Regions from separate parts of the Lysinibacillus sp. 1 U-2021 genome, predicted to be linked through region 1. Evidence: riboswitches for the same ligand, from Rfam matches in the RefSeq annotation. Region 1 holds a riboswitch; each other region holds the start of a gene.
The links. Region 1 has a riboswitch for cobalamin ahead of QH639_RS02910 (FecCD family ABC transporter permease). Riboswitches for the same ligand answer to the same signal wherever they lie in the genome.

Region 2: another riboswitch for cobalamin. It lies ahead of QH639_RS21745 (hypothetical protein); the one in region 1 lies ahead of QH639_RS02910 (FecCD family ABC transporter permease).
Region 3: another riboswitch for cobalamin. It lies ahead of cobT (nicotinate-nucleotide--dimethylbenzimidazole phosphoribosyltransferase); the one in region 1 lies ahead of QH639_RS02910 (FecCD family ABC transporter permease).

What each region holds. Positions count from the first base shown of each region.
Region 1 is NZ_CP123966.1:544,828-554,830, reverse strand. Features, by position in the region: gene QH639_RS02940 (nitroreductase family protein) at 1-258, shown strand, start outside; gene QH639_RS02935 (NADPH-dependent FMN reductase) at 322-864, shown strand; gene QH639_RS02930 (sensor histidine kinase) at 991-2,391, shown strand; gene QH639_RS02925 (response regulator transcription factor) at 2,369-3,070, shown strand; gene QH639_RS02920 (YdhK family protein) at 3,112-3,681, opposite strand; gene QH639_RS02915 (biotin transporter BioY) at 3,784-4,380, opposite strand; cobalamin riboswitch at 4,535-4,722, shown strand; gene QH639_RS02910 (FecCD family ABC transporter permease) at 4,870-5,916, shown strand; gene QH639_RS02905 (heme ABC transporter ATP-binding protein) at 5,922-6,713, shown strand; gene dapF (diaminopimelate epimerase) at 6,766-7,623, shown strand; gene QH639_RS02895 (DMT family transporter) at 7,713-8,027, opposite strand; gene QH639_RS02890 (DMT family transporter) at 8,027-8,380, opposite strand; gene QH639_RS02885 (TetR/AcrR family transcriptional regulator) at 8,455-9,033, opposite strand; gene QH639_RS02880 (hypothetical protein) at 9,215-9,385, shown strand; gene QH639_RS02875 (endonuclease Q family protein) at 9,458-10,003, shown strand, end outside.
Region 2 is NZ_CP123966.1:4,105,267-4,115,269, reverse strand. Features, by position in the region: gene QH639_RS21790 (urease accessory protein UreD) at 1-490, shown strand, start outside; gene QH639_RS21785 (ABC transporter substrate-binding protein) at 519-2,105, shown strand; gene QH639_RS21780 (ABC transporter permease) at 2,095-3,063, shown strand; gene QH639_RS21775 (ABC transporter permease) at 3,060-3,872, shown strand; gene QH639_RS21770 (ATP-binding cassette domain-containing protein) at 3,865-4,614, shown strand; gene QH639_RS21765 (ABC transporter ATP-binding protein) at 4,630-5,355, shown strand; gene QH639_RS21760 (YhfM domain-containing protein) at 5,414-5,782, opposite strand; gene QH639_RS21755 (PH domain-containing protein) at 5,893-6,273, shown strand; gene QH639_RS21750 (GNAT family N-acetyltransferase) at 6,437-7,204, opposite strand; cobalamin riboswitch at 7,418-7,601, shown strand; gene QH639_RS21745 (hypothetical protein) at 7,828-8,583, shown strand; gene QH639_RS21740 (elongation factor G) at 8,731-10,003, opposite strand, start outside.
Region 3 is NZ_CP123966.1:4,353,475-4,363,477, reverse strand. Features, by position in the region: gene QH639_RS23265 (radical SAM protein) at 1-535, shown strand, start outside; gene QH639_RS23260 (SPASM domain-containing protein) at 587-1,027, shown strand; gene QH639_RS23255 (ATP-binding cassette domain-containing protein) at 1,011-1,874, shown strand; gene QH639_RS23250 (ABC transporter A family member) at 2,551-3,813, shown strand; gene QH639_RS23245 (ABC transporter ATP-binding protein) at 3,853-5,547, shown strand; cobalamin riboswitch at 5,644-5,819, shown strand; gene cobT (nicotinate-nucleotide--dimethylbenzimidazole phosphoribosyltransferase) at 5,912-6,967, shown strand; gene QH639_RS23235 (trimeric intracellular cation channel family protein) at 7,019-7,624, opposite strand; gene QH639_RS23230 (methionine gamma-lyase family protein) at 7,966-9,219, shown strand; gene QH639_RS23225 (MerR family transcriptional regulator) at 9,374-9,751, shown strand; gene glnA (type I glutamate--ammonia ligase) at 9,807-10,003, shown strand, end outside.

The DNA of each region.
Region 1 (10,003 bases):
CGTGGTGAAGGATTCATGAAAGATGAAGCCATTCGTAATGCTTCTCTGTCTGCAATGTTATTCATGCTAGCTGCGAAAAATCGTGGTTGGGACACTTGCCCAATGATTGGCTTTGATAATCAGAAAATGCGTGAGCTTTTCAATGTGCCAGAAACACATGAAATAGCCTTAATGATTACTATTGGGAAAGAAAAAGAAAGCAGTCGTCGATTACGTGGGTATCGCAAGCCAGTTGAAGAATTTGCCATTTATTATTGAAATGGTATAAAATACAATAGCTATACAAATACTATGAATAATGTACATTTAGGAGGAAACATCATGAAGGTAGTAGCAATCATAGGTAGTATCCGTAAAGAATCTTATAATATGCAATTAGCTCAATTTATTCAAAAACGTTATACAGAAAAGTTAGATCTTGAAGTATTAAGCCTAAAGGACCTACCAATGTATAATCAAGATATTGAAAATGAGGCTCCACAAGCAGTTCTTGATTTTAAAGCAAAAGTAAAAGCTGCAGATGCTGTACTTTGGGTTACACCAGAATATAATGGTACAGTGCCTGGGGTTATGGTAAATGCTATTGATTGGCTATCTCGTGTAGATAAAGTAATGATTGGCAAACCATCCATCATTATGGGTGCATCAATGGGGAACTTAGGTACTGTAAAAGCACAATTACATTTACGTGATATCTTATTCTCTCCAGGCATTAACTCACCATTACTTAGCGGCAATGACGTTTATATTGGTGCTGTTCACACTAAATTTGATGAAGAAGGCAATTTAACTGATGAAGGAACAGTGAAATTCCTTGACGTAGTCATTGATAATTTCTTAAGTTGGGCAAAAAAATACGTTTAATTAAATTCTAACCCATAAGTATACAATATACTTATGGGCATTTTTGTTTAGAAAGATGCTACTTCTGCATGAAATCTTCACACTTTCACGATATACTTTTAAGAAATTCTAAAATGGTGGTTACGGATGAGAAAATTATCATTAAAGCTTGGTATTATCTTTTTCATTACATTGTTTTGTATTGAGACCTTTATGATGTTTTTTTTGCATGTTTCCCTGACGAATTCTAGAGTGGAAGAGGAACTAGAGCGTTTACAAGCGAGAGGAAATTCACATCGTACGATATTAGAACAGAACTTCAATAATGAAACATTAGCACATGTCGTTCTTATGGAATCAGAAGCAAGTACAGATGTCGTGGTGACTGACTTTTTCGGGACAATCCTTGCATCCTCACAACCACATCAAGAAATCAGTGATCTGATTCGTGAGATAGAGGGGGAGGGGGAAATACCTTATGAAGGAAGGGTTTTACAAGACAATTGGCAAGAAGTTAAAGCTATTGCGACTATAAGCCCTATTCAAAACCAGCAAGGAACGATTGGCTATGTATTTATGTTTCAAAATACCGATTCCATCCATGCATTAATGAAACGGCTCAATAAGCATTTTCTCATCGTAGGTATTGTATCTGGTCTTGTCAGTATTGCAGTCATTGTTGTTCTATCTCGCAAGCTGGCTAAACCACTTATTCAAATGAAAGAGGCTACATTGAAAATGAGTAAGGGTGATTTTACAGTCGCTCTTTCTATGAATGGAAAAGATGAGCTTGGGGATTTATCAAATGCTATCCAGCTTTTATCCAATGATTTAAATCATCTAAGGCAAGAGCGTAAGGAGTTTTTATCGAGTATTGCACATGAGCTTCGTACACCACTAACTTTTATTAAAGGCTATACAGACATTCTTGCTAAACGGGATTTAACAGGGCAAGATCGTCAAAAGTATTTAGCTATTATAATAGAAGAAACAAATAGACTTTCAAGATTAATTAAAGATTTATTTGATTTAGCGAAAATGGATGAAAATTCATTTGTAATTGAAAAACATTGCTTATATTTAGAGCCGTTTTTTACAAACATTGAAGAAAAATTAAGTCCCGCGTTTCAAGATAAAGGTATCTATTTGGTTGTACGTTGTGATAATGGCTTAACACTATGTGCAGATGAAGCAAGACTTGAGCAAATCGTGATTAATCTATTAAATAATGCATTCATCTATTGTGCGTCAGGAGATATGACTACAGTTACTGTAAAACAAGACAGTGGAATTTTAAGCATCGTCGTTGAAGACACAGGGAAAGGAATTCCAAAGAAGGATTTACCGTATATTTTTGATCGGTTTTATCGAGTGGAAAAATCACGTAGTCGTGCATTAGGTGGATCTGGACTTGGGCTTGCTATTGTCAAGGAGCTTGTACAAGCACATGGGGGAGAAATAAAGGTTAGAAGTGAAATAAATAAAGGGACTACTTTTGAATTGTCATTTAAAGGAGTAGAAACGAATGAAAACGATTTTATGCATTGATGATGAACCAAGAATGTTAGATTTATTAACCCTTTATTTGGAACCACTATTTATTTGTAAAGCAATGTCTTCTATACAAGAGGCATTGGATTTTTTAGAAGAAGAGCATGTGGATTTAGTTCTTTTGGATATTATGATGCCAGAGATGGATGGGTGGCAGGTTTGCCAGGAAATTAGGAAGTTTTGGGATGTTCCTATCATTATGCTTACTGCAAAAGGAGAACACGCTGATATTGTAAAAGGTTTAAACCTTGGTGCAGATGACTACATTTTAAAGCCTTTTGATGAGGAAGAGTTGTTAGCACGCATACATGCTGTATTAAGAAGAACGATATCTGAAGACAAAGTGATTAACTTTGAAGGGCTTTGTTTAGATAGAGAGTCCTTTGAAGTATATTTTCAACATAAGGCAATTCCATTAACACCAAAGGAATTTGCCATGCTCGCCCTATTTTTAGATTATCAAAATAGAGCATTTTCTAGAGAACACCTTATCCATGCCGTTTGGGGATTTGATGTAACGATTGAAGATCGTACCATCGATTCACATGTACGTAATTTACGAGAAAAATTAAGAAAAAGTGGTTTTCCGGCGGATGATTACTTGCAAACCGTTTGGGGCATCGGCTATAAATGGCATAAGTCTGCAAAGAGAAAGCAAATGGAACATAAAAGCTAGAAATTAACCTCTACCAGAATTGAAGGTAGAGGTTATTTCTATTATTTTGAACTAAGCTCTTCTTCTGTTACCCATTTATGATTTGTTACAGCTTCACCACTTGTAGTGGAAGTATAATCAACCATATATACAGTTGTTTGCACAGCCTCGTCAATAAGGACAGTCGCATTTTCCATACCTTCCATATGTGTTGCGTCCGTTTTTACTTCTGTTCCAGGTGCCAGTGGTGCTTCTTGTGGGTCAATTAATTCTTCATGAATTATCCACTTATGCTTTTCTATTCGCTTTCCACCAGATGTAGGCTCATAGGAAATAACATAGGCAGTTGTACGATAGGCTCCTACTATTGTTGCTTCGGCTCCTTTCATACCTTCCATATGTCCATCTGTAATAATGGCTGTGCCCCCTACAGGAAATTTCGGGTTTTCAGCATTTTTTAACGTTACTGGTACATGGCCAGAACTTGAATGGTTCATTGTAGAATGATCCATTTTTTCAGCAGTTTCATTAGAAGTGGACGCAGGTTTTGTTTGCTCCTCTGTACAAGCCGTTAAACTAATTAGAGTGACCACTGATAATAGTCCGACTGACCATCTTTTATTGAATTTCATATGATATCCTCCTCATTATTTGCTCTTAAGGTAGCAAATAAATGTGCAGAAACGATGGATATGACCTATGAAAAATATCTAGCACAAGTAGGGGGAGATATACTATTGAATGGGCATAATCTTCAATGTTTTTTGTAATCTATAGGCGAAGATACCAGCAAAAATAGCTAAAATAATATCTTTTGGTAGTGGAGGAATCATCCAAAGCCAAGCGAGCTTATATGAAAAATTCTCTGGCGCACTTGCCCAAAGCTTATAGGCAAAAAACATCCAATTTGTTCCTATCAAATAATTTATAGCCGTTGCTACCAAAGCAGCTACGATAAAACTTTTCTTTGTCCCGCTTCGTTCTACGATCAATCCTGCAACAAATGCAGCTAATATAAATGTAATAATAAACCCAAAGGTAGGGCTTAAAATTTGGCCAATTCCACCACCGAAACGAGCAAAGACAGGGGCTCCTGCCAATCCTACGCACATATAAATTGTGCAGGCGAGCGCACCTTTTCTACTACCAAGAATAAGCCCTGCTAAAATTGCAAAGAAGGTTTGAAGCGTAATGGGTACACCACCAACTACCATAAAAGGTGCAAAGGAAGTGATATTAGCACCCACCATCATTAGCGTTGAAAATAACCCAATGTAGGTAATGTCAACAGTTCTTAACTTATGGTGACTATGTTGTGTAACAGTTGCCATGAATTTCACCTCGCTTTATAAGTTATTACTGCTAGTGTAAAAAACGAATGTATTTGTGTCAACCTTATTGTTTATTTAAGTTAACTCAATTGCTGAATTAAATTGAAGTAGACTATCTATCTATAAAAATGTATGATAGAACCGTCACCATTTTATAACTTCAAATACTATTGGTGTGACATTTTTAAATGTCACTTAAAAGGGAAGTCGGTGGAAGTCCGACGCTGTCCCGCAACTGTAACGAGGAATCCTATAATATGATTTGCCACTGTTTAAGAATGGGAAGGCAATTATAGGATAGTGAATCGAAGCCAGGAGACCTGCCATTTAGTAATACCTGTAATGCCCACGAGGATGCAAGCAATACGGACAATAGCTGGATATTTTTCTGACTTTGTTTAATCTAGGGTATTTCTATGCGCATTTTCGCATGGGATACCTTTTTTTATTGCTTCATTCATCAATATATTCAGTAGGAGTTTAAAACAGATGAATAAAAAATTTATGTTATTTTCCTTCGTACTTTTCATGGTATTAATTGTTTCAATGACCTTTGCTGTAATGGTTGGCTCAGTTTCAGTTACACCGCTATATGTATGGAAAGTTATTCTTTCTAAAATTCCTTTTATACAAAATTCGATCGAGCAAGATTGGAGTCGCTCTCAGGAAATCATCATCTGGCAAATAAGAGCACCTCGTGTTTTGCTAGCAGCGATAGTAGGAGCGGGGTTAGCTATTGCAGGGGCAGCCATTCAGGCACTAGTACGTAATTCTATTGCAGACCCGTATATTCTAGGGATTTCTTCAGGGGCAGCTGTCGGCGCTACTTCTGTGATTATTTTAGGAGCCTTTTCATTTTTAGGTATTTACGCTCTTTCAGTATCCGCATTCCTTGGTTCATTACTTGCCATTGCACTTGTCTTTTTCTTATCACGTGTTGGGGGACGTGTCTCTATTTTCCGCTTGCTATTGGCAGGCATGGCTGTGTCCTTTATCTTAACGGCTATCTCTAACTTTATTTTAATGATGTCAAAGCAAGAAGGGGCCTTAAAGGCTGTTATGTTTTGGATGCTAGGTAGTTTAGCTGGAGCCAAATGGAATAATATTGTGATTCCAGCTTTCGTATTCTTTATTGTATTTGGGCTACTGTGGCTACACTATCGCAATTTAAATTTATTATTACTAGGAGAAGAGGCGGCAGTGACATTAGGCGTTAATCTTCAGCAATTCCGTATTCAGTTAATACTACTAGTATCTCTATTAACAGGTGTGCTTGTCGCAGTTAGTGGTTCTATAGGATTTGTGGGATTAATTATTCCCCATATTGTGCGTTTAATTGTGGGCTCAAACTATAAATACGTAATACCTATCAGTGCTTTAATAGGTGGAATATTCTTAGTGTGGGCAGATGCCTTTGCTCGAATTATTATTGCTCCTCAGGAAATGCCAATTGGTATTATTACAGCTTTTTGTGGAGGACCATTTTTCATTTGGCTTCTCCGTCGTAACAACTATTCTTTCGGTGAAGGAGATTAACTTCCATGACATTAGAAGCGAAACAAATATCATTCTCCATTTACGATCAGCGTATACTGCATGATGTAAGCATTCAAATAAAAGAAAAGCAATTTGTTGGATTAATTGGTCCTAATGGGAGCGGAAAATCAACATTGTTAAAAAATATGTATCGTCTCCTAAAACCTGAAAGTGGATCGGTAGTATTAAATGAGCAAGATATATTAAAGCAATCAAGTAAAGCAATTGCGAAAAATTTGGCTGTTGTAAGCCAAGAGACACCCGTATTATTTGATTTCACTGTGCATGATTTAGTCAGTATGGGAAGAACCCCACATAAAAAGCTGTTAGAGCTTGATCAAGAGAAAGATTTTCAAATTGTTAAAGAGGCTCTTAGGCAAACGGGCATATCGCATTTAGAGAAACGAAGCTTTAGTTCGCTTTCTGGTGGCGAGAAAAAGCGTGTCATGGTTGCAAGGGCACTCGCTCAACAAGCACAGATATTAATATTAGATGAGCCGACGAATCATTTAGATATTCAACATCAACTTCAACTTATGGATTTAATTCAGACTTTGCATTTAACCGTAGTAGCAGCTTTACATGATTTGAATATTGCTGCTATGTATTGCGATCAAATTTACGTTTTACAGCAAGGGCGAATAGTTTGTCATGGTACACCAGAGGAAGTACTTACGCCAACAGTGCTGCAAGATGTATTTGGTGTTTTTGCGGATATTCAAATCCATCCAATGACAGGGAAGCCGTATCTTACATATGTTCCTGAACAGTTCACGAAGGGGTTTAGCCAAATATAGAAAAGTGTCATCTTCTATTAGATACATAAAACATCCTTTAAGGAGTGACTGTATGCAAATAGCCTTTACGAAAATGCATGGTATTGGCAACAGCTATATCTATCTTGATCTTTTCCAACATGATTACAAGGAAGATATCTTTTGTGTATTGGCTCAAAAAATGGCCAATGTCCATACTGGTATTGGCTCAGATGGATTGATTATTATCCAACCCTCTAAAATTGCTGACTGTGGTATGCGTGTATTTAATAAAGATGGATCTGAGGGGACAAATTGTGGTAACGGTCTTCGCTGTGTTGCTAAGTATATTTTTGAACGTCATATTGTACGACAAGAGCTAATTACGATTGAAACGAAATCCGGGATTATGCTGGCACAGGTAGTGGTGCAAGACAATCGTGTAATAGAAGTGATTGTCGATATGGGCAAACCTCTCTTATTGCGCAAAGACATTCCGATGTTAGGAAACCCAAATGAGCTTGTCATCAATGAGATATTTCCTTTACCCCAACAGTCTCTTATGGTAACTGCTTTGTTTTTGGGCAATCCGAATACTGTAGTTTTTGTGAATGCGATCGAGCAAGCACCATTAAGAACATTAGGCGGTATTATAGCAAACGATATGAGATTTCCTTATCGCTGCAATGTTGAGTTTGTAGAGGTTGTTCATGAGAAGGCATTAAAATGCTGCGTTTGGGAACGAGGTTCGGGTATAACAGAGGCATGTGGGACAGGTGCTTGTGCAGCGGTAGTGGCTGCTATATTAAATGGTTTTTGTCAGAAGGGGGAAGAAATAGTAGTCCAACTTAGTGGTGGTGACTTAGCCATACGATGGGCTGACAATGACCATATCTGGATGCGTGGTCCTGCAGCATTTATTGCAGATGGTATTTATGAATTTTTATCTTAATTACTCCCATCCTTCTTCGTCATGCCATTTTAAATAAATGAATACAGGACGCCTCCGATTTAAGGGTGGCGTCCTATATTGTAAAGCCATTAAGATACTGCTTTTAAGCCTGCTACACCTATGATAATTGCTATGATACTGATAATACGTGATAGATTTTTGGATTCGCCAAAGAAAATGATATTTACGAGTACAGCTCCAACAGTACCAATTCCTACCCAAACAACATAGGCAATACTTAACTGCAAATAGTTGAAGGATGTATATAAAAGGGCAAAGGACACACCAAAACCACCAATATATAACATTAAGTTTCGTAATGTTTTATACTGACTATAGAAGCGTAAGCCAACCACACCTATAATTTCAGACAATGCAGCTAAGATAATAAGTACCCAACCCATTATACATTCTCTCCTTTCGTTTGCACCTGCTCTTTAGAGGAATTATCCGCTAATTTTAGACCAATCACACCTAATAATAAAATAATCATGAACAGTCCTTTAACGGCATTAAATTCTCCTTCGAAAATGAAAATATCCATTAATGTGGTACCGATTGCACCTGCTCCGGCGAAAATAGCGTAGACTGTACCAGTAGGTAAGCTCTCACAAGCCTTCGATAAGAAATGAAAATCTATAGCAATGATTGTCACAATAATTATCCAATGCCACCATGAGCTTGCTACGTTAAAGCCAAATACCCAAAGCAATTCAAATAAACTTGTTAAAACGACGTACATCCATTCTTTTTTCATCAATAAAATCCTTTCTATTAGGCAATGTAATGACTGACATTCAGTCATTTTTGAGGTAAAAGAGAACGTCACTTTTATGGGTGACGTAGGCCAAGTGCGTGAGATAGGAAGTCTATAAGCTCAAGCTTGAGCAATTTCATTGTTTCGTCCTTGCTATCATCAAATAAATAAATTTGTTCAGCAGCAGATTCAATTAGACCAATCATCAGTTTAGCAGAACGTGTTGGGTCAATTGAATCACGTATCATTCCCTGTTGCTGGCCAGATAGTAAGAAATGACTCATCCAGTCATAATAGGGTGCATATATATTTTCCCATTCTTTTAAATGCTCAGTTTGCGCAATACCTGCATAAATAAGTGCAACGATGTCTCCATAATCTTTCGTGATTAAGAAAATCATTTCCACAACCTCTTCAAGTTGCTGTTCAAAGGGCTTATGACTTGAAATACCTTCATCTAAGGTAGCAATAATTCTTTCTACCATATTTTTTGCAATAGCAGGCATAACAGAAAGGCGTGATGGGAAATAAAGATAAAATGTTCCTTGAGCGATCCCAGCAGCTTTAACGATATCTGAAACCTTTGTTTTTTCTATACCTTTTTCTCGAAAAACCTCAATGGCAGCTTGAATAATTTTTTCTTCTTTTGACATGCAATCCCTCACTTTTGCCTTACTTAATTATTATGTTATAGAATAAGAAAAATAATGTCAATAAAAATGACTGATTATCAGTCATTTTTATTATCCAATGTTCGTTTGTCATTCCACAATTATGCGTAAGAGTATATTTTCTATATTTCGGGGAATTGTATAATTGAAAGGATTGATAACCATGAAAGAAATTAAGTTTGCACAATTAGACCCGCAGCAACTAGAAAAAATTAATGAGCTTGAAGAAAAGATTGGTGTAACATTAGTTGCCTATGATGCTTCCTCCACACCATCACACGGTTCTGGCGCTTTTGAGTCAAATAATAGCACTACTACAAATCATCCATCATAATGAAGTGAGAAATGCCTTGCAGTAATGTAAGGTATTTTCGTTTTATAGAATGTATTTAAAGGAGTGTTTGAATTGAATGAATTCTATGCTGATTTACATATTCATATTGGACGTACTTCTAGTGGAAGGGCAGTGAAAATTACTGGCAGTAAAACGTTAACATTAGCACGAATTTTAGAGACGGCTAGTGCAAGAAAGGGATTAGACATCATTGGGATCATTGACTGTCACTCACCTGAAGTAATCGAAGAAATGGTGAGGATGATTGAACAAGGAGAACTGCAAGAACTTAAAGAAGGTGGTCTGCGATTTCAGGAAACGACTTTAATTCCCGGATCAGAGATCGAAATTTATGATCAACATTGTCAGGGTCCTATTCATGTGCTTGCTTACTTTCCTACACTAGAGCTCATGAAGCTGTTCTCAGAATGGATGTCACAACATATGAAGAATATCCATTTAAGTTCACAGCGTATTTATTGTGATGGCAAGACCTTGCAGCAAAAGGTGCATGAATTAGGAGGTATTTTTATTCCTGCACATGTATTTACACCATTTAAAAGCTTGTTTGGCAAAGGGGTTCGTCGAAGTTTAACTGAAGTCTTTGATCCGGAGCTT
Region 2 (10,003 bases), 1.4 Mb from region 1:
AGAGCAGGCGAGATTAGAATGGCTCCCTGAAGTGACGATTCCATTTGAACGAGCAAAATTTCAGGTACATACAACCATTCGTATGAAGGAAAGCTCGACATTGATCTGGGGAGAAATTGTTGCTCCAGGTAGAGAAATGCGAGGAGAAATCTTTGACTATCAAACATTCCAATCCAAATACAAGATCTATGTAAAGGATACTTTGATAGCTTATGACTCGTTGCAGTTTAAGCCGGAGGAGATGAATTTTGCCAAAATCGGCTTGCTTGAAAAGGCACGCTATATTGGTTCTTTGTGGATTGTCTCTCCATCGGTTAACAAACTTCAAATAAGGGATTTACAGGATCAAATCCAACAGGAAAAGTCCCTTCAGGCGAGTGTGACAAAATTGACAGATCAAGCCATTCATTGTAGATGGCTTGCCAAGGAGCAACGAACACTTCACAAAGAAATAAACCGCATGTTCGAGTACATCGCAGCATTGCTGTAATTTCTGTTGTGATAAAGGAGATAGTAAATTGAAAAAGTTTTCCGTATTGATACTTTTGATGGTGCTAGCGGTAGTTTTTGTGGGCTGCTCGTCTAATCAAGGAGGAGAGAAACAACCGACACCTACATCATCTGCCCAGGCAAATGAGCTTGTTTTTGCCTCAGAGTCTGAGTTTTCAGGCTTAAATCCTCTTTTGGAGGAAACCAATTTAGATGCCTTTTTATTTAGAGGTCTGATGCGCTTTGATGAGCATAATGTACCCATCAATGATATTGCTCAAAGTATTAAAATATCAGATGACCAGATGATTTATACCATTTCGATTCACAGGGATGTAACCTTCCATGATGGGCACCCATTAACGGTGGACGATATTATGTTTACCATTAACAGTATTTTGGATGATGCAAACGGTTCTTATTTAAAGTCTGATTTTAGCCATGTTGTGTCAATGGAAAAGGTCAATGACATGACGATGACTATCCAATTAGATGAGCCATTTACACCGCTATTAGACAAATTAACGGTGCCAATTTTACCAAAGCATGCCTTTGAGGGGCAAGAGATGAGAACCGCTACATTTAACCAGCAGCCAATCGGTGCGGGTCCGTATATGTTTGAACAATGGGACAAAGGGACAAGCCTGACACTAAAGGCATATCCATCTTTCTTTGGCACAAAAGCTTCTATCGAGAAAGTAATTTTTAAATTTATCCCCGATAGTAATGTGCGTGCGCTCCAGCTAAAATCGGGTGAGGTCGATATAGCGTTACTAGACCCGAATCAGGTAGAGGAGCTATCGAAGGTCGAGCATTTAAAGCTATATGAGGTGGAATCAGCAGATTATCGTGGTGTTCTCTTTAATATGAAGTATCCTATTTGGCAAGACGTTGCTGTTCGCAAGGCCATTAGCTATGGGACAGATCGTGCAGGTATTGTCAAAGGCATTTTATATGGATACGGTACAGAAGCATACTCGCCGCTACAAAAGCATGCCTTTGTAAACGCCAACATTGAGCATTATAAATATGACCTTGATAAAGCAAGCGAGCTACTCGAACAAGCGGGCTGGCAACTAGCTGAGGATGGTTTCCGCTATAAGAATAATCAAAAATTAGCATTTACTATTACGGCACCTATTACTGACACAGTGCGTGTGAACATGGCTAATTATGTGGCAGAAGGCTATAAAGAGATTGGGGCAGATGTGCAAGTAGCTGCACTCGATTGGAGCAATATTGTCATTGAAGAAACAGAAGCCTTTATGGTTGGCTGGGGAAGCCCGTATGATGCTGACCATCATACGTATAGTCTCTTCCATTCTGGTGAATCCAGTCTCACAAGTGCTGGCTACAATTACGGTAGCTATAACAATCCGAAAGTGGATGCATTGCTAGAGGAGGGGCGTACAACCGTTGATCCTGAAAAACGTAAGGAAGTCTATGGGGCATTACAGGAGGAGCTAGCACAAGATCCACCATTCGCCTACTTTGCCTATGTGGATGCTGTGTATGGTATTAATCAGCAGATTAGTGGCGTCAAAGAGCGCATTTTAGGTCATCATGGGGCAGGCTTCCTCTGGAATGTCGAGGAGTGGAAATGGCATGATCGCTAAATGGATCGGGAAGCGCGTGATAATGGGGACAATTGTCCTCATTATCGTGAGCTTCCTCTCTTTTTTCATGATGCATGCGGCTCCTGGTAATCCAGCTGCAGCGTATTATGGTGGCAATGTCCAAACGTTATCGACAGCGGAGAAAGAACGCATTGAAACAGCTTTTGGTCTGGATCAACCGATACTCTATCAATATGGTGTGTGGCTCCGTGAAGCGATGCAAGGAAATTTAGGCTACTCGGCAAAAGAAGGCAGACCAGTAGCGACAATTATACAAGAACGTTTACCAAATACATTACAGCTCGTTGTTGGAACTTTAGGCATCGTAGCCATTGCCTCAACATGGCTCGGCTTACAGGCAGGCATGAAGGAGGGTTCGTTATTAGATCGCGGACTTTCCTTTGTAAGTATTGCTAGCTCAGCCATTCCTCCATTTTGGCTTGGCATTTTATTCATCATGGTGTTCTCTGTACAACTAGGCTGGTTTCCTTCATCGGGGATGAAGGATGTACGAGGGGATGGCGGCCTTGTGGACCGACTATACCATATGGTTCTTCCTTTATCGGTCCTTGTACTGGCACATGTAGGGGTATTCGCACGTTTTTTACAGGAAAATGTGAAGGCAGAGAAGCATCGTTATTATGTAGAGGTGGCACGTGCCAACGGAGTACCAGAGCGAGCTATTCGTAGGATGATTTTACGCAATGCCATTATTCCATATATCAATTATGTCGGTGTGACCATCCCATCATTTTTTGGAGGATCCATCGTGGTTGAAACATTATTTGGCTGGTCAGGCTTAGGTCAGCTTTTAGTGAAAGCAGTGATGGTAAAGGACTTTCCTGTGCTGATGGGTGCCATTTTAATCACTGGCGTAGTAGTCGTTATCTGTTTATTTGTGATTGATGTCCTCATGATTTGTCTCAATCCCCGCTTAAGAAGAGGGGGAATCGTATGAGAAAAGAGCAAAAAATGCTCATCTTTTGGCTAGTGATTCTTGGTCTTTTAGTAGGCTTCACCCTATTTTCCTCATGGTTAGTGCCTTTTGAGCCAAACGCGATGGATATGAATCATATTTATGAAGCACCTAATGGAACACACCTCCTTGGCACAGATCAGCTAGGTAGAGATGTTCTTTCCCGCCTACTCGTTGGTGGTAGAGTGACCCTTTTTATCGCTACGTTATCGGTTGTTCTATCCAGCATAATTGGCATTATCTATGGCGGTATAAGTGGCTATTTCGGTGGAGCTATTGATGCAGTGATGATGCGTATACTAGAGGCATTTTTAACAATTCCATCTTTAGTGATTGTGCTTGCTCTTCAAGCGATTATGCAAGGAAGTGTATGGCGCATGGCAATGATTATGGGGTGCACAGGCTGGTTTGTCACTGCCCGTATCGTGCGCTCTGAATTTATCCGGTTGAAGGAATTAGAGTTTATCCACATGGCGAAGATGTTTCGCACGCCGCTGTGGAAGATTCTTTTTCGTCATTTATTGCGTAATAGTCTTCCCGCCATTTTTGTCGTGACGATATTTAATTTTGCTGGTGCTATTTTTACGGAAGTATCCTTAAGCTTTTTAGGTATCGGTGTTCCACCGTCCATTCCATCGTGGGGGACGATGCTCTATACTGCACAAAATGATTTACTTGTCGGGGCTTGGTGGATGGGCCTTTTTCCTGGGATGTTCATTTTCGTAACGATTTTATGCGTGCAAGCTATTGGTAGTAGATTTAAGCAGAGAGGGGGACAGACCCATGTTTAAAATAGAGAATGTTACTGTTCGAATAAACGAAAAATTTATATTGAATGATCTCTCGTTTACGGTGCCAAAAGGTCAGATTACCGTGATGATAGGTGAAAGCGGTAGTGGAAAAAGCACCATGCTCTCTGCCATTCTAGGCATGCTTCCAGCGCAAGCAACAGTTGAAGGCTCAATCTTTTTTAATGGAAGAAATATAGTGGAATTAGCAAAACAGGATCAAGCTGTACTACGCCAAAGGCACTTCTTTACGATTTTTCAGGATGCTGCTAATAGCTTTTCGCCAACGCAAAAAATGAAACAGCAATTGTATGGATTAACTGCCTTACGGATGGGGCAGACAAAGGCAGTATTTCTAGCTGAAATGAAGCATATTGTACAGGATTTACATTTACCAGCAGATGTGTTGGAGCGCTATCCCTTCGAGCTTTCTGGAGGAATGCTACAACGCTGTATGCTTGCCTGTGCTCTTTATCTGGCGCCAGCTGTTTTATTAGCGGATGAACCAACCTCTTCCTTAGATATGCTACATCAACAGGAATTTATTCAACAATTGAAAAGGCTTCATACACAGCTAGAAACAACCGTACTCTTAATTACCCATGATTTAGATGTAGCTGCTTCCATCGCGGATTTTATCCTCGTCATGAAAAATGGAGAAATTGTGGAGCGAGGGCGAGTAACAGAAATCTTTGAGCAGCCTAAGCATCCATACACTAGTCAGCTAGTTGCGCATCATTTTTAGGAGGAGGTGTGGGCTTTGATACTTCAGGTTCACAATATTTGTAAAAGCTATCGAAAGGGACGCCCAATATTAAATCATATTCATCTTACTGTAGGAAAAGGGGAAATAGTCGGCTTAGTAGGAGAAAGTGGCAGTGGCAAAAGCACATTGGCCAAAGTAATTATGCAGCTAGAAGCTCCTGAAAAAGGGGCAGTATACTTTCAACAGCAACCAATAACCAAGCATCGTCGCGCAGCTTTTTATGACAACTGCCAGATTATTTTTCAAAATGCAACAGCCTCTTTAAATCCCATGTGGACTGTAAGGGACCTATTAAGAGAGCCGCTTCAGCATAAGCAACCTATAACGGACACCTATTTACAGACCATGCTGGAGAAGGTCAAGCTACCAACAGATATCTTACATGCCTTGCCCTCTGAGCTAAGTGGCGGAGAAAAACAACGAGTTAATTTATTACGATCCCTTTTGGTCGAGCCACAATTAATCGTATGTGATGAAATTATTTCAAGCCTAGATCGCTTGATTCAACGAGAAATCGTTGATTTATTAAAGACCTTGAATAAAGAAAGGGCAATGGCCATTCTCTTTATCTCTCATGACTTAAAGGCTGTTTCCTATTTATGCGATCGCATTTATGTGATGAAGGCTGGAACCATTGTTGATGAGAGCAACAAAGAGAATAACGGCTTTACCTTCACGGACAGCTATGCAAAAATGCTGTTTCAGGCAATGGATCATTGATTTGGCAAAACACTTCCTTTGAATGGGAAGTGTTTTTTTATGAGTGAACGAGCGCAGCTCATTTTTCAGTGAACTCCTCAGATATTGTGTAGATCGTATGCGTATCCTCGACATGCATCAAACTACTGTTTTGCCCTTTATCACCTAACCAAAGATGATAGCGATATTTGTTTCCTGCCTTGTCCACTATTTGTCCATCATATTCTGGCGAAGCCATATTGACAACACCCTCGTTTTTGACTGTTGTTGCAATGGCTTGTTGGAATAGTGTAAGTGATTCTTCATCCGTATATTCTTTAAAAAAATCAGTGTTCACCTTGTTAAATTTAGCACCAATAGAAATGCTGACCTTAGCTAATTCATCATCTGGTTTTTCATTACATCCTAGTAAAACAACGGCTAGTAGAGACACTAAGGCAGCTATCATTATTCGCAACCACTCACCCCCTCTATAGGCTAAATAATACCACCATTTCCTGTCGTAGCTCTCACTTCTTTGTAATACATTAAATAAACGAGAGCGAAAGGGGACAGATAGTGGGCTTATTTGATGGATTGATCGGCAATGCAAGCGAGGTGAATTTAGAAAAACTACAGGAGGAGGTCCATAATTTATTAATTCCAAACGAGACAGTCAAGAACGCCTATAAAATTATTAGAGACACGTTTATTTTTACCAATAAACGATTGATCCTCATTGATAAGCAAGGAGTGACTGGCAAGAAAACAGAGTATCATTCCATTCCCTATAAAAATATCGTTCATTTTTCAGTCGAAACAGCTGGAACATTTGATTTAGATGCAGAGCTTAAAATATGGGTGTCTGGCAGTCCATTACCGATTCAAAAAAACTTCAATAAGGCGACAAATATTTATAAGGTGCAAAGCGTCTTAGCACAGTATGTTTTGGGGACGTAATGAAGATGCTAATAGTACGTGTGCACAACCCAAAGCCCGCAGATTTGCGAGGCTTTTCTGTCGTGCCAGGAAGGGGGCGGTGTAACGGATTTTAAATCGGCTTCATGATTACGGTAAGCTCGAAAATACTGTCAAGTGTAAATAAGAGCGCCTTGCCGAGACCTTATTCAAATACAATCATTTCTCCGACTTCTTTAAACCCGAAGCGTTTATAAATATTTTTTCCATCCTCTGATGCCTGTAAGACTACGGGCTTTTGCTTATCGATTGTTTGACTGAGTAGGAATTGAAACATCTCACTGCCATAACCCTTGCCCCTATACGCATCTTTTGTCATCACATCATAAATCCCATAGCTATGTTTACTGTCGATTAATAATCCCGTAGCGATAGGTACTTCCTTTATACAACCAATAAACATGCGGGCATTTGATGCTAGTTTTTCCTGTGAGAATTTATGAAAGTAAATTTCTAATGCATCTCTTTCTGCTGTTTCTCCAAATAAACTTAGAAAAACTTCCTTATATTGTAGAAGATCTTCCTTGTTACTTACTTCTGTGATGGTAAGATAATTGGAAATTCGTGGACCTGTGTGAAGTGTATGGTCAAGCTTCATCATCATATTTCGTTCAGCTTCCTGTAAATTGCAGTCTTTTATCAGTTGTAGCCAATCATCGCTTAGATAGTTGGCATCCACCCACGTGCTGAAGGGAAGTTTATTCACAATGAAATGATTAATCCTTTGTTTAAGATGATTTTCCTTATGAATTATAGGCGATTTCGCTACTAACAAATTAAATGTATCAGTTGGAATATTTGTATTGGCTATGACAAAATGAGCTTCCTCTATAATTTGTCCAGAAACGGCTCGAGTAAATAGTTTCATTTTTTCCTCTAAATTACTCGTTACTAATTGTTGACTTGTTTTCATATTTTTCATCCTTCCACTATTAGAAGTACACTATCTTTCATTATAAAGTCAATGAAAGATAAAAAATACGCAGTTCACCTTTTTTATATCCCCCTATAACTTTATTAGTAGTTTGGAAAATATTATGATATTTGACTTTAGAAAAACACTACTTTACAATTGATTTTAGTAATCTAATAGGAATGTGGAGTACACTCGATTCCTATGACAACTGAATAGCGTGTAGTAAGAGGTGTAAATTGCGTGCAATTTGCTTAAAAGGGAAGTCGGTGTGAATCCGACACTGTCCCGCAACTGTAAATGTGAGCGACTTTTCAGCAACCACTGTCAAATGACGGGAAGGAGAAAAGAAGCGATGATCATGAGTCAGGATACCTGCCTGTTACGAGTACACACCATAAACCTACGAGGAATAGGAGGTGGCATGTTGACAAAACAGAATGCTCTGTTCGTCACAGTACGTCAAACGCCCATAGTAAATGAAAGGGTTCACCATCGAACTCGTTCACACATACTTAGGGTTTGTTTGGCATTGTGTGATGAAAGAAGATAAAATGAAGGATTTCCTCAAAAGTAGGGAGTCCTTTTTGTTTTGAAAATATGTACGCAAAGGGGATGCACGTATGACAAATATTCATGTAACGACAACGTTGGAAACGCCTTATGAAGATCTGAACATTTGTAAGCAACCACGCACAGAAGTTGCCAAGAAAGCGAAAACAAGAATGGTGGTCGAGTCTCTGATCGATCAATTATTAGCAACGAAGCTGATTCGTAATGATCGCTTCTTTGAGCAAATCTTATATAATAAAGAAATTATTTGGATACAAAATGGGGATGTGGACGGTCATCTTTTAGCGAAAGCAGCCATAGCAGATGAACTAAAAACAAAGACGAATAGTTTTATGATGTACATGCCGACCAATCCGATTGTCTATGAGGTCAAAGGAGAAGCGTATCACTTAATTACGCGCATTGATTCTACACGCGCAAAGCCCAACCTCGACCGTCTATCATTGGAGCCCAAGCCTGTTTTAAGTGCCGCTCGTGTCAATGACTTATTATGCTCGATTGTCATGCGCTTTTACGAAACATATTTATATGATTTAGCATCTCATCATGACAAACTCATTGCATTTGTGCAGCAGGAATATGCCCAATTTATTGAAGCGGTGCAAGCGTTAAATGATTATCATTTCAACTGGCATCCACGTGGCAACGGTCACGAGCTTTTACTGCAATTAATTGATCATCTACAACTATTAAAAAGTCAACCTGGTAAGGTACTCATTGATTTTACGAACAAGCATGACTATGTAATAGTTGAACCCGCATATTTGTTGGACAATCCAACAAAGAAAGCTGTCGGTGCACTATAAAAACAAGCCCTCCATTTTTTGGAGGGCTTGTAATATCTTATGGCAGGGTAGAGATATATTGATGCCCAAGCAAGAAATACCCGCGCTAGAGCGATGGATACCCGCGGAAGCCGAGGAAATACCCGAAGCGAGCAGGCTCATCCCATCCTACAGGCAATGCATGGCTGCCTGTGCTTCTTGCCATGGAACCGAATATCCTTTGCCCTTAGCACAAAAGATACTAGAGGAACTATACTCAGGGTCGGCATTTCTATCGTAGCCAAACTGTGCAATCACATCCTCTGTATTATGGCACACATCATAGCCATCAAATTGGAGTGTGAGTGCACCTTTCCCATTTGTATAGGCGGCAAAGGTTGTACTGTAGCTCATTAAAGTGGCAACAGGTGCACGACCTGTTAGGATAACATCCGTTTCGGATAAAATCGGGTCATCGAACGTGCCAGCTGCTTGCTGAATATCAGTCATCATACGACCGATAAAGTCATTTGAAGCTTTCATTTTAAAGCGATAATAGGGTTCAAGTAGGACATTTTGTGCCTGCTCCAGCCCCTGACGCAGGGCACGGAAACTGGCTTCACGGAAATCTCCCCCCGATGTATGTTCATTGTGCCCGCGACCTGTTAGAAGTGTAAAATGAATATCTGTTACAGGGAAGCCTGTCAGTAGCCCATGATGGTCACGCTCAAACAGATGCTTTTCAACAAGGCGCTGATTGCCTACAGATAAATGATCGGCATGACAGGCATTGGTGAAGGTATTACCTGTTCCACGTGGATTTGGCTCCATTAATAAATGAACTTCTGCATAATGCTTGAGGGGCTCGAAATGACCATAGCCCGTTACGGTCGTCGCAATGGTTTCCATGTATAAAATTTGCGGCTCACCAAAGGAGACAGCTAATGAAAAACGCGTCATTAATACCTCTGTCAGGACCTCCAATTGAATGGCACCCATAATATGCACATGGATTTCCTGAAATTTTTCCTGCCAGACCACACGCAAGGACGGCTCTTCTGCTTCGAGTAACCGGAAAATCTGTAGCACTTCCTTGATATGCTGATCACCCTCATATTGAACCTTTGCCTGTAAGGTTGGGACAAGCTCATAGGGCTGTGATAGCATCGTTGTACCGATTCGATCCCCAATGTTTGCCTGGCTCAGTCCTTTGACAGCGAAAATTTCTCCTGCCTCTACCTGTTGAACGGTCTCAAAGCGACTGCCGTTATAAAGGCGAATTTCGGTCACTTTTTCTGTTACTTCGTCAAATGAAAATTCATCTCGTACATGCAACGAGCCTTTGGTTGCCTTCATAAAGGTTAAACGCTGGTGCCCATCATGACGAATCTTAAAAACCTCGCCCTCAAACGGGGCATCCTTGTCAAAATGGGAAGCCGTTAACAGCGGGAGCTGGTCAAGA
Region 3 (10,003 bases), 1.2 Mb from region 1:
TATAATGACAGCAAAATCAGCAATTGACTATTTGCTAGAACAGTCAGGTGATCGTGATGATCTATCTATTGTATTTTTTGGGGGGGAACCTTTATTAAATTTTCCAGTAATTAAGCAAGTAGTAGAATATGCAAATTACAAAGTAAAATTACATAATAAAAAAATAGGTTTTAGTATGACATGTAATGGAACGCTAATAAATAAAGAAATCACAAAATTTGTTTTAGACAATAACATCGCTGTTCAAGTAAGTGTTGATGGGACTAAAAGCGATCATGACATAAATCGTTTTTATGGAAATAAAAAGGGAAGTTATGATGTTATTTTAAACAGAACAAAAGAATTAAGGGAGCAAAAACAACTGGGAGTTAGGGCAACCATTACTCCGAATAATGTTGATTTGGTAAATATATATGAGCATCTATTCGACTTGAATTTTAGAAGTATCTATGCTGCCCCAGCTATGCAGATGTTTACAGAAGATCAATTCATTGAATTGTCTAAAAGTTATGATGAATTAATTTGTTATTTCTAATATTTAGTTAATAAAAAAGAATATTATAAAGCTGTCAAACTCAATAATATAATGAAAAATTTAGAACGTATTCATATTGGACACGAATCAACATATTTTTGTGGTGCAGAGGTTAATTTTTTAGCCGTTGATATTAATGGTGATTTATATCCTTGTCATCGTTTTGTTAATAATAAAGAGTATAAACAAGGAAATATTTTTGAAGGAACATATTCCAGTGCGAAGTCAAAATTTTTAGAAGAAGCACACGTTTCAAATAGATTAAATTGTAATAAATGCTGGGCAAAAAATTTGTGTGGGGGTGGGTGTCACCATGAAAATTTAGAATCAACAGGTAAAGTAACGACACCACCTTTACATTATTGCATTTTAACTCAAAAGCAATTAGAAGCTACCTTGCATTTATATTTACGGTTATCAGATGAACAAAGAGAACTATTATTAGAAAAGAAAAATACAAGAGAGTTTGTTAAAAATGGAAATCAAAATTAAGAACTTAACAAAAAATTACAAAAATAGAAAGGTGCTAGACAATATCTCCTTAGAAATTCATAATGGTGTATTTGGTTTATTAGGGGAAAATGGGGCAGGAAAAACAACATTGATGGAAATAATCTCTACATTACTTCCATTTGATGACGGAGAAATTGAAGTTGCAGGGCTAAACGTAAAAAAAGAACCACTTAAGGTTTGTGAAATATTAGGTTATCTTCCTCAGAAGTTCGATTTTTTTCCAAAGGTTACTTTAGAAGAGTCATTTGACTATTTATGTAAGTTAAAAGGAATGAATAATAGTGAAAGTCGAAAACAGGAAATCAACTTAAGACTTCAAGAGGTGGGCCTATTAAGCGAACAAAAAAAATATATTCAAGAACTTTCGGGTGGTATGAAACAAAGATTTGGCATTGCTCAAGCTTTAATTGGTAATCCCAAAATAATACTAATTGATGAACCAACAGTAGGTTTAGATCCTCATGAGCGCATTTCATTTAGAAATTTAATTACTCGGATTAGTCGAGATAAAATCATTCTGCTTTCAACACATATCGTACAAGATATTGCTTCTACATGTAAAAATTTGATGGTGCTACAAAAAGGAAAAGTGAATTACTTAGGTAGTACAATAGACCTTATTAATAAAGTTCGAGGGAAGGTATGGCTTTATAATGTTTTAGATGATGAAATACCTCATGTGGATTTATTTGTATCTTTACAAGATAAAGGCAGCAGTATTGAGATTCGTTACATTGCAGATAGTCCATTACAAGGAAGTATATCGACAGAGCCTACTCTAGAGGATGCATATATTTATATAAATAGAAAAGAGTTATCCATATGAGAGAATTACCTTTTCTAATAAACTTTGAATTAAAAAGACTCATAAAAAGTAGAGCTATTTCCGTCATTCTTATACTAATAATGTTGGTTCTTCCAATTATCATGAATAACTTAGACACTCAGGAAACTTTTATTGAAAAATGGTATGGAACACTTCAATTACAAATGGTATTTTTACTTATTTTAATACCGAGTATGGTTTCATATGTTTGGAAGGGGTATCTTCAATCTTTTGAAAGAGCAGTCATCCTACTAAAATTGACAAATAGGTCGATGTATATAGTTGGAAAAATCGTAGCAGTTATTCTTTTTGTTTCAGTGTATCTATTTTTCTTCTACGTAGTTTTTTTTATATTTTATGTAAATAAAGTTCCTATTAGCATTCTATTAATTACATTGTTTCAAGTCTTCCTTTCTATTTTCTACAGCATTACCTTTAGCTTTTTCATTTCCTTTTATTTGAAACGTACTGTATATCTACACATTTTACTAATAATATATTTGGTATTCAGCATTTATTTAAATTCTCCTTATTTTTCTATATGGTTCAATCCTGATTTTATACAACATCAAATGACTGACCTGCTATTTAATGTAAAGAGAGGTATTTTTCTAAGTATTGGCATACTATTTATGTTTGGAAATGTGTTGCTATTTAAAAGAAGGGTGAATGACAAATGAGAGATATCTTTTTATTTTGGTCGAAAGTGGTCTTACGAAGTGATTATTTGTTGACTTATTATGCTATCGTCATTCTATTATGTATCTCTCAGTATTTCTTTACAGTCAGTGATGCTCAAGCATTGATTCCTTTATATGGGATTTTCTCAAGTGTATTAACGATTCAAATTATAACTTTGCATCAAAGATATCATGTAGAGAAAATTTTAATGATTTCCCCAATATCGAATGGAAAGCTTTTATTATGGCAATGGGTTTTCAGCTTTATTCTGACCACCCCTGCAATTATGTTACTAGTTGGTTTTGTAAAGTTTGTATATGTAGAGACACCAATATATAAAATTCTACTTATCGTTTTTATTTTTCAGCTATTTACTATATCCATTCCATTTTTGATGGCAACAATTTTTAAAAGTCAAGCAGTGTCTATAATTTTAATTGTCATCATTTATTTTTTATTAATGCTAATGCATGGTTATAGACTAGAAACGATTCAATATTTAGCTCCAACTCTTAACTTTATGTATCCAGATTTTATTCATTACTTAAATGTTATAGGTGTTTTATCCGTTTGTTTGTGTTCTATATCGTTCGCGATTTTATTCAGCAGGAAGGCCACCAATAAAACGGAAAAGTGGGTTGCTGGAATTATGACCAGTATGATGCTTTTCGTTCTATTAAGCTTACATTTTTATAATGGATATAAAGAAGAAGAGCTGTCAAATAAGCCTTATCAAAATTATCAATATAACGGGCTTACTGTCCAATACAAAGGTGTAAGTATAGAAAAAATGAAGAATTATGCGAATGTTTATAAAGACATTACTCAAATAATGGAGAGCTTTGGTGTCAACAACATTCCGTATCACACGCTGAAAATAACGAGGGTTTTTAGCCTTCCAGATAACAATAGTTTAGAAAATATTATTAGTAGCTCTGGCGACATCATTGAAATACGCCCGTATTCTAATAAATTTTTTGAATTTAACTATGGCTATAATATTACAGAAGACATGATAAATACATTAATGAATGAACAGTGGGAAAACAAGGAACAAACTAATTGCTATGAGGTTTTAAAAAGAACAATTGAGCAAAAGGTTATATACACAAATAAAAGCATGCTCTTTAGTGAGGCGAAAAAGAAGTCAGTAGAAAATTTGTTCATAAGTAATGAAAAAGATCCGTATATGGAAAAGTTTCTACATATATTACAGGAAGAACCGAAAAATGCTTATCTGTATATCAAAAGGTTATAAGAAAACCTTAACTAAATTAGGGAGACAGAGTATTATTTCATGAAAATATTAGGTGAGGTATTTAAGTATACAAAGCCATACAAAGCAAAATTATTTCAAGTAAATATTTTGATGGGCATTTCTATGATTTTAAGTATAGTACACCCCCTTTTATTTGGTAAATTTATTGATTCTATAACAGTAAAAGACCTCAATTCAGCATTCATAATTATAGTGTTTATGGCTTTTTTGTTTCTTTTTAATTTATTTTTTAAAGTAATCCAAAAATATTATTTAACGAAATTTGCCTGCTATCTACAAATGGATATTAAGTTAAAGATAATAAAAAGAATCATGGCTATGGACATGGATGAGTATCAATTAAAAGCAAAAGGTGAACTGATGAATAAAATAGAAAATGATACAAAGGCATTTTCTGAAGTAGTATCAGAGTTTTTAAATATTGTTGTAGATTTTATCAGCATAATAATTGTGTTAGTAATATTGATAAATCTTAATTTTATTTTAGCTAGTATTTTATTCATAGCTTGTCCTTTAGCACTTATCATTTTTAAATATTATGGAAGAAAAATAAGGATGATGGATACTGCCATCAAAGAAGATTTAGATTCTTATTTAACCTATTTGGGAGAATTACTGTCATCATTTAAATTATTTAAGATATTTAATACTGAGACAAACGCAATAGATAACTATCAAAAGAAAATTACCTTATTATACAAAAATACTCTTGATAAAATGCGTTTAAGTATAAAATCAGCATCAATAATAGAATTAATAAACTTTACAAGTTATTTGATTATCCTTATTATAGGTGCCTACTTTATTTATAAAGGAAGCCTCACGTTAGGAGTATTAATAGCATTCACTACCTATGCCAATAACTTTAGTCAGTCATTTTTAAGATTTTCTCAACTAAATTCATTTTTACAAGAAGCAATTGTGTCTGTAAATAGAGTAAAAAACTTAATGCAAGACAATAAATATCATCTAAAGAAATTAGAAGTACCTGACTATGTAAATTCTTCGCATCATTTTAGAAAAGATAAAATAGTATTACGGAATGTAAGCTTTACCTATACTAATGCATTATCTCCAGTTTTAGAAAATATAAATCTCCAAATACCTTTGAAGAAAATTGTATTGATTAAGGGAGAAAGCGGATCAGGTAAATCGACATTATTGAATATATTATCAGGTTTATACATTAATTATCAGGGTGAAATATTTCTATCCAATCAAAATATTAGATATATTCCTATTGATGTTTATAGAAAAAGGGTATGTTTGGTAACGCAAGAGCATTTTATAATGACAGGGACAATAAGGGAAAATTTGTTATTAGCAAAGCCGAATGCAACGGACGAAGAATTAATTCAAATTTGTAAAATGGTTAACATTTATTCATATATAGAAACGTTGGACTATAAATTTGAAACTCTTATAGGGCATAACGGGCTTGAATTATCTACTGGGCAACAGCAAAGACTTTCAATAGCAAGATCGCTTCTAAGAGATGCGGATATCTATTTGTTTGACGAGATTACTTCTGCGCTTGATAAAGACAATCAAATAAATATAGAAACATTACTTTTATATTTAAATAAAGAAAAACAAAAGACTGTTATATTGGTTACTCATCACCCTGTTTTAATAAGTGAAGCAGATAAAATTTTTGAAGTTGATAAGCATCAAGTGAATGAGAGGGATTCATTAGTTGTTACAAGCTCTTGATAAGCCTATATTGTTTGAATAGGTAGTGTTACTAAGTTAACACTCAAAAAATTTTTTCCTCTTGACACTAAAAAAGTTGTAAAGTAGATTTAACATAATTACATAAAAGCAATAGGTGCCCACTAGGGAGAATAGGGAATAAAGTGAAAAGCTTTAGCGGACCCGCCACTGTATAAGGGAATTTCATAGTGTATGCCACTAGCAAATTGCTGGGAAGGTACTATGAGGTGTTGAACTTGAGCCAGGAGACCTGCCTACATGCTTTAGAAGATATAGATGATGGAAAAGTCTGTAGTTTATTTGTCATGACAATAAACTACAGACTTTTTATTTTGTCTTAATGAGAACGAGAGGAGAAATAATCATGCAATTATTACAAGACACGATTCAAAACATTCAGGGGGCTGATATGAAAAGTATGGAGCAAGCCAGAAAGCGGATTGATGCGCTTTGTAAGCCCCCAGGTAGCTTGGGTAAACTAGAATCACTTGCCGTACAGCTCTCTGGTATAACAGGACAATTATATCCGATGGTCGACAAAAAAGTGATGATTGTCTGTGCTGCAGATCATGGTGTTTGCGAGGAAGGTGTAACCACGAATCCACAAGATGTTACGGTCTTTCAAACATTAAATTTTCCTAAGGGGGGTACAGGCGTTTGTGCGATTGCTGGCATTACCAATGCAAAGGTGGTCACAGTAGATGTTGGGGTAAAAGGAGATATTCCACTTGATGCAGGTGTCCTTATTCATAAAATTAAATATGGTACAGATAACATGGCACAAGGTCCCGCTATGACCAAACAAGAAGCCATTCAATCGATAGAAGTAGGAATCCGTGTGGCCACTGAGGAAATCATAAAAGGTGCTGATGTACTTGGGACTGGAGAAATGGGCATCGGCAATACAACACCAAGTGCTGCGATATTAGCTGTTTTGACGGGATGCAACCCTATCGAAGTAACGGGGTTTGGTGCAGGAGTAGGCCAAGGAGGCATTGCCTATAAAGCGGCAGTTATTGAAAAAGCAATTACCTTAAATAAGCCTAATCCAAATGATGTTATTGATGTTCTGGCTAAGGTTGGAGGGTTAGAGATAGGGGCGATGACAGGTATTATTCTTGGCGCAGCAGTCCATTGTAAACCCGTTGTCATTGATGGATTTATTTCGACTATAGCCGCCCTCATTGCTTATAAGCTCGAACCAAAAGTAATCGATTATATCATTCCTTCCCATGCTTCAGAGGAACCAGGGGCAAAAATTGCCGCTGCCTTACTAGGCATTGAACCAATGTTGCACATGAATATGCGTTTAGGCGAAGGTTCTGGAGCAGCCTTAGCCTTTCCTATTTTAGATGCAGCTTGCTCGATGATGAAAAACATGGTGACTTTAGAAGAATCAATGCAGTTGTTAAAAAGATAAAAACAATAAAACAGCCAATGACTTAATTTTTGGTCATTGGCTGAATGGTATTTATGCACGATTTAATTTTCGTAATGGCAAGCGCCACTTCATCATATAGGAAAGAATACGTAAAGCTGTAATTACTGCGAATAAAATATAAAGGAAAATATCCCCTGTAAAAACCTCGAAGCCGATTAACAATCCAGCAAGAGCTGCCCAAACCCCATAAACTTCATCACGGAGAACTAATGGTTTTCTTCTAGCTAATAAATCTCGTACAATTCCACCACCTGAACCTGTCAAAACAGCAGCTACAATGACTGCGCTTACTGGCATATCAAGCTTGACAGCATAGAGTGCGCCTTGAATTGCGAATGCTGATAAGCCAATCGCATCTGTGAAGTTACCCCAACGATGCCAATGTTGAATCAGATGATGGGGAAAAATAAAGAATATCGTAATCGCAGCAAGCGCTATTTGAAACATCATATCCTGTCCCCAAAGTGTTGTGACAGGTAGTCCAATGAGTAAATTTCGGATAGCTCCTCCACCAAAAGCAGTCACAATACCAAGTATATATACACCGAATAAATCGTATTCTTCTTCCATGGCAATAATTGCCCCCGAAATAGCAAAGGCAATTGTTCCTATAATACTAAAAACCTCCCAAGCCATCCCTTTCACCCCTTCTATCAATAAATAAACTTTTTTAAAAGTTAAAAGACTTTTTACGTAACAGAATCTATGAATTTAATAGCCAAAATCGGTCATTAAATACGCTTCTTGAAATGAGTCCGCACATTAGCTTAGCGTAAAATGCCCTTAGAAACAATAGGCAAGTTTTACAGGTGCACATACAAATTGATAAAATGTGATTAAAATAAAGAAAAACATTCGTCAAAAGCGTTCATATAACAGTAGTTGGTTAGGGAATTCTAGAGTGATTGAAGTCAATTTAGATAGTCAATAAATCTTACTGATTGAAATGCGAGACATTATGAAATGGAGAAGAAAGAATGACGTTTACATCAAAGTTATCAACAGAAACGCTATCGTTAGCGGAAAAAGTAGAGGAACAAGTTCGGCCTTATCATGCCAAGGTAGAAGAAATGGCGTTCTACAATCAGCAGAAGGTGCTAGCAGCTTTCAGAAAGCATCAAGTAAGTGATTATCATTTACATCCAACAAACGGCTATGGCTATGATGATGAGGGACGGGATAATCTAGAGCGTGTTTATGCAGAAGTATTTGGTGCAGAGGCAGCCATAGTTCGACCACAAATTATTTCAGGGACACATGCAATTACGCTTAGTCTATTCGGTATTTTACGTCCTGGTGATGAGCTGCTTTATATTTCTGGTCAGCCATATGATACATTGCAATCCATTGTCGATGGTGGTGAAAAAGATACAGGTTCACTGAAAGATTATAAAATCGGTTATCGACATGTGGATTTACTAGATAATCAGGTTATTGATTGGGCAGGTGTCGAGGCTGCTATTACAGCACAAACCAAAATGATCGCGATTCAGCGTTCAAAAGGCTATGCAACACGTCCATCCTTTACAATAGAAGAAATTGCAGATATGTGTGTAAAGGTACGTAAAATAGCCCCGAAAGCTGTTATTTTTGTAGATAACTGCTATGGCGAGTTTGTAGAGGCACAGGAACCTACAGAGGTCGGTGCTGACTTAATGGCAGGCTCGCTCATTAAAAATCCAGGTGGAGGCTTGGCTAAAATTGGTGGCTATATTGCTGGCCGAGCAGATTTAGTGGAGAAATGTGCCTATCGTATGACTTCTCCAGGTATTGGAGCAGAAGCGGGGGCCACATTAAATACACTAGGTGATTTTTATCAAGGATTTTTCCTGGCACCCCATGTTGTATCGCAAGCACTTAAAGGGGCGATATTTACAGCTGCAATGCTCGATGAAATTGGCATGAGTACTACTCCGAGCTATCATGCGAAGCGTACAGATTTAATTCAATCAGTATCTTTTCAAACAGCACAGCAAATGATTGACTTTTGTCGCGAAATACAAGCGAACTCACCGATAAATGCCCATTATGCTCCTGAACCAGCCTATATGCCAGGCTATGAAGATGATGTCATCATGGCGGCTGGAACATTTATTCAGGGGTCCAGCATTGAGCTAACAGCGGATGGCCCAATACGACCGCCATATACAGCATTTATCCAGGGTGGACTAACATATGAACACGTTAAATTTGCTATATGCAGTGCGGTTCAAGCCATTCAAAAAGCATAACAAGACAATAGATAAAGCCTAAATATGAAGAGTTTTTTACAATTTTTAATCAGATTGAAAAAAATAGTGCCATTCATGTTAGATAACCTTACATGGTTGGTTGACAGTAAAAAAAATTCGTTATATGATAAGCGGGTATTGGAGGAGGACTTAAATGAGTCGTGAAATTAGACGAACTATGCCGTTATTATCGATGAGTATCGTGATGCAATTAACAGAGCTTTCGGCAAGACAAATTCGTTATTATGAAGAACACCATTTAATTGAGCCGCACCGAACAGAAGGCAATCGACGTATGTTTTCACTAAATGACGTCGATATATTGCTTGAGGTTAAAGACTACTTAGAACAGGGTATGAATATGGCGAAGATTAAAAAAATATTTGCTAAAAAGAAAAATCCTGTTGCAACAACTGATGAGCAAGATTTAAGTGATTCAGAATTACGCCAAATTATGCGCGAAGAAATGCGTCAAGCACAGCGCATGCAAAAATCGTCCATCCGAAGAGGGGATTTATCTCGATTCTATTAATAAATAGGGTAGGGTAAACATAAAAGCTAGACAAATTATAGGAGTGTGGAAAACTGTGGGTAAATACACAAAAGAGGACATTAAACGTCTCATCGAAGAAAAAAACGTAAGCTTTATTCGTTTACAATTTACAGATATTCTTGGCACTATCAAAAATGTTGAGATTCCTGTAAGTCAATTAGACAAAGCACTGGAAAATAAAATGATGTTTGATGGCTCATCTATTGAAGGTTTCGTTCGAATCGAAGAATC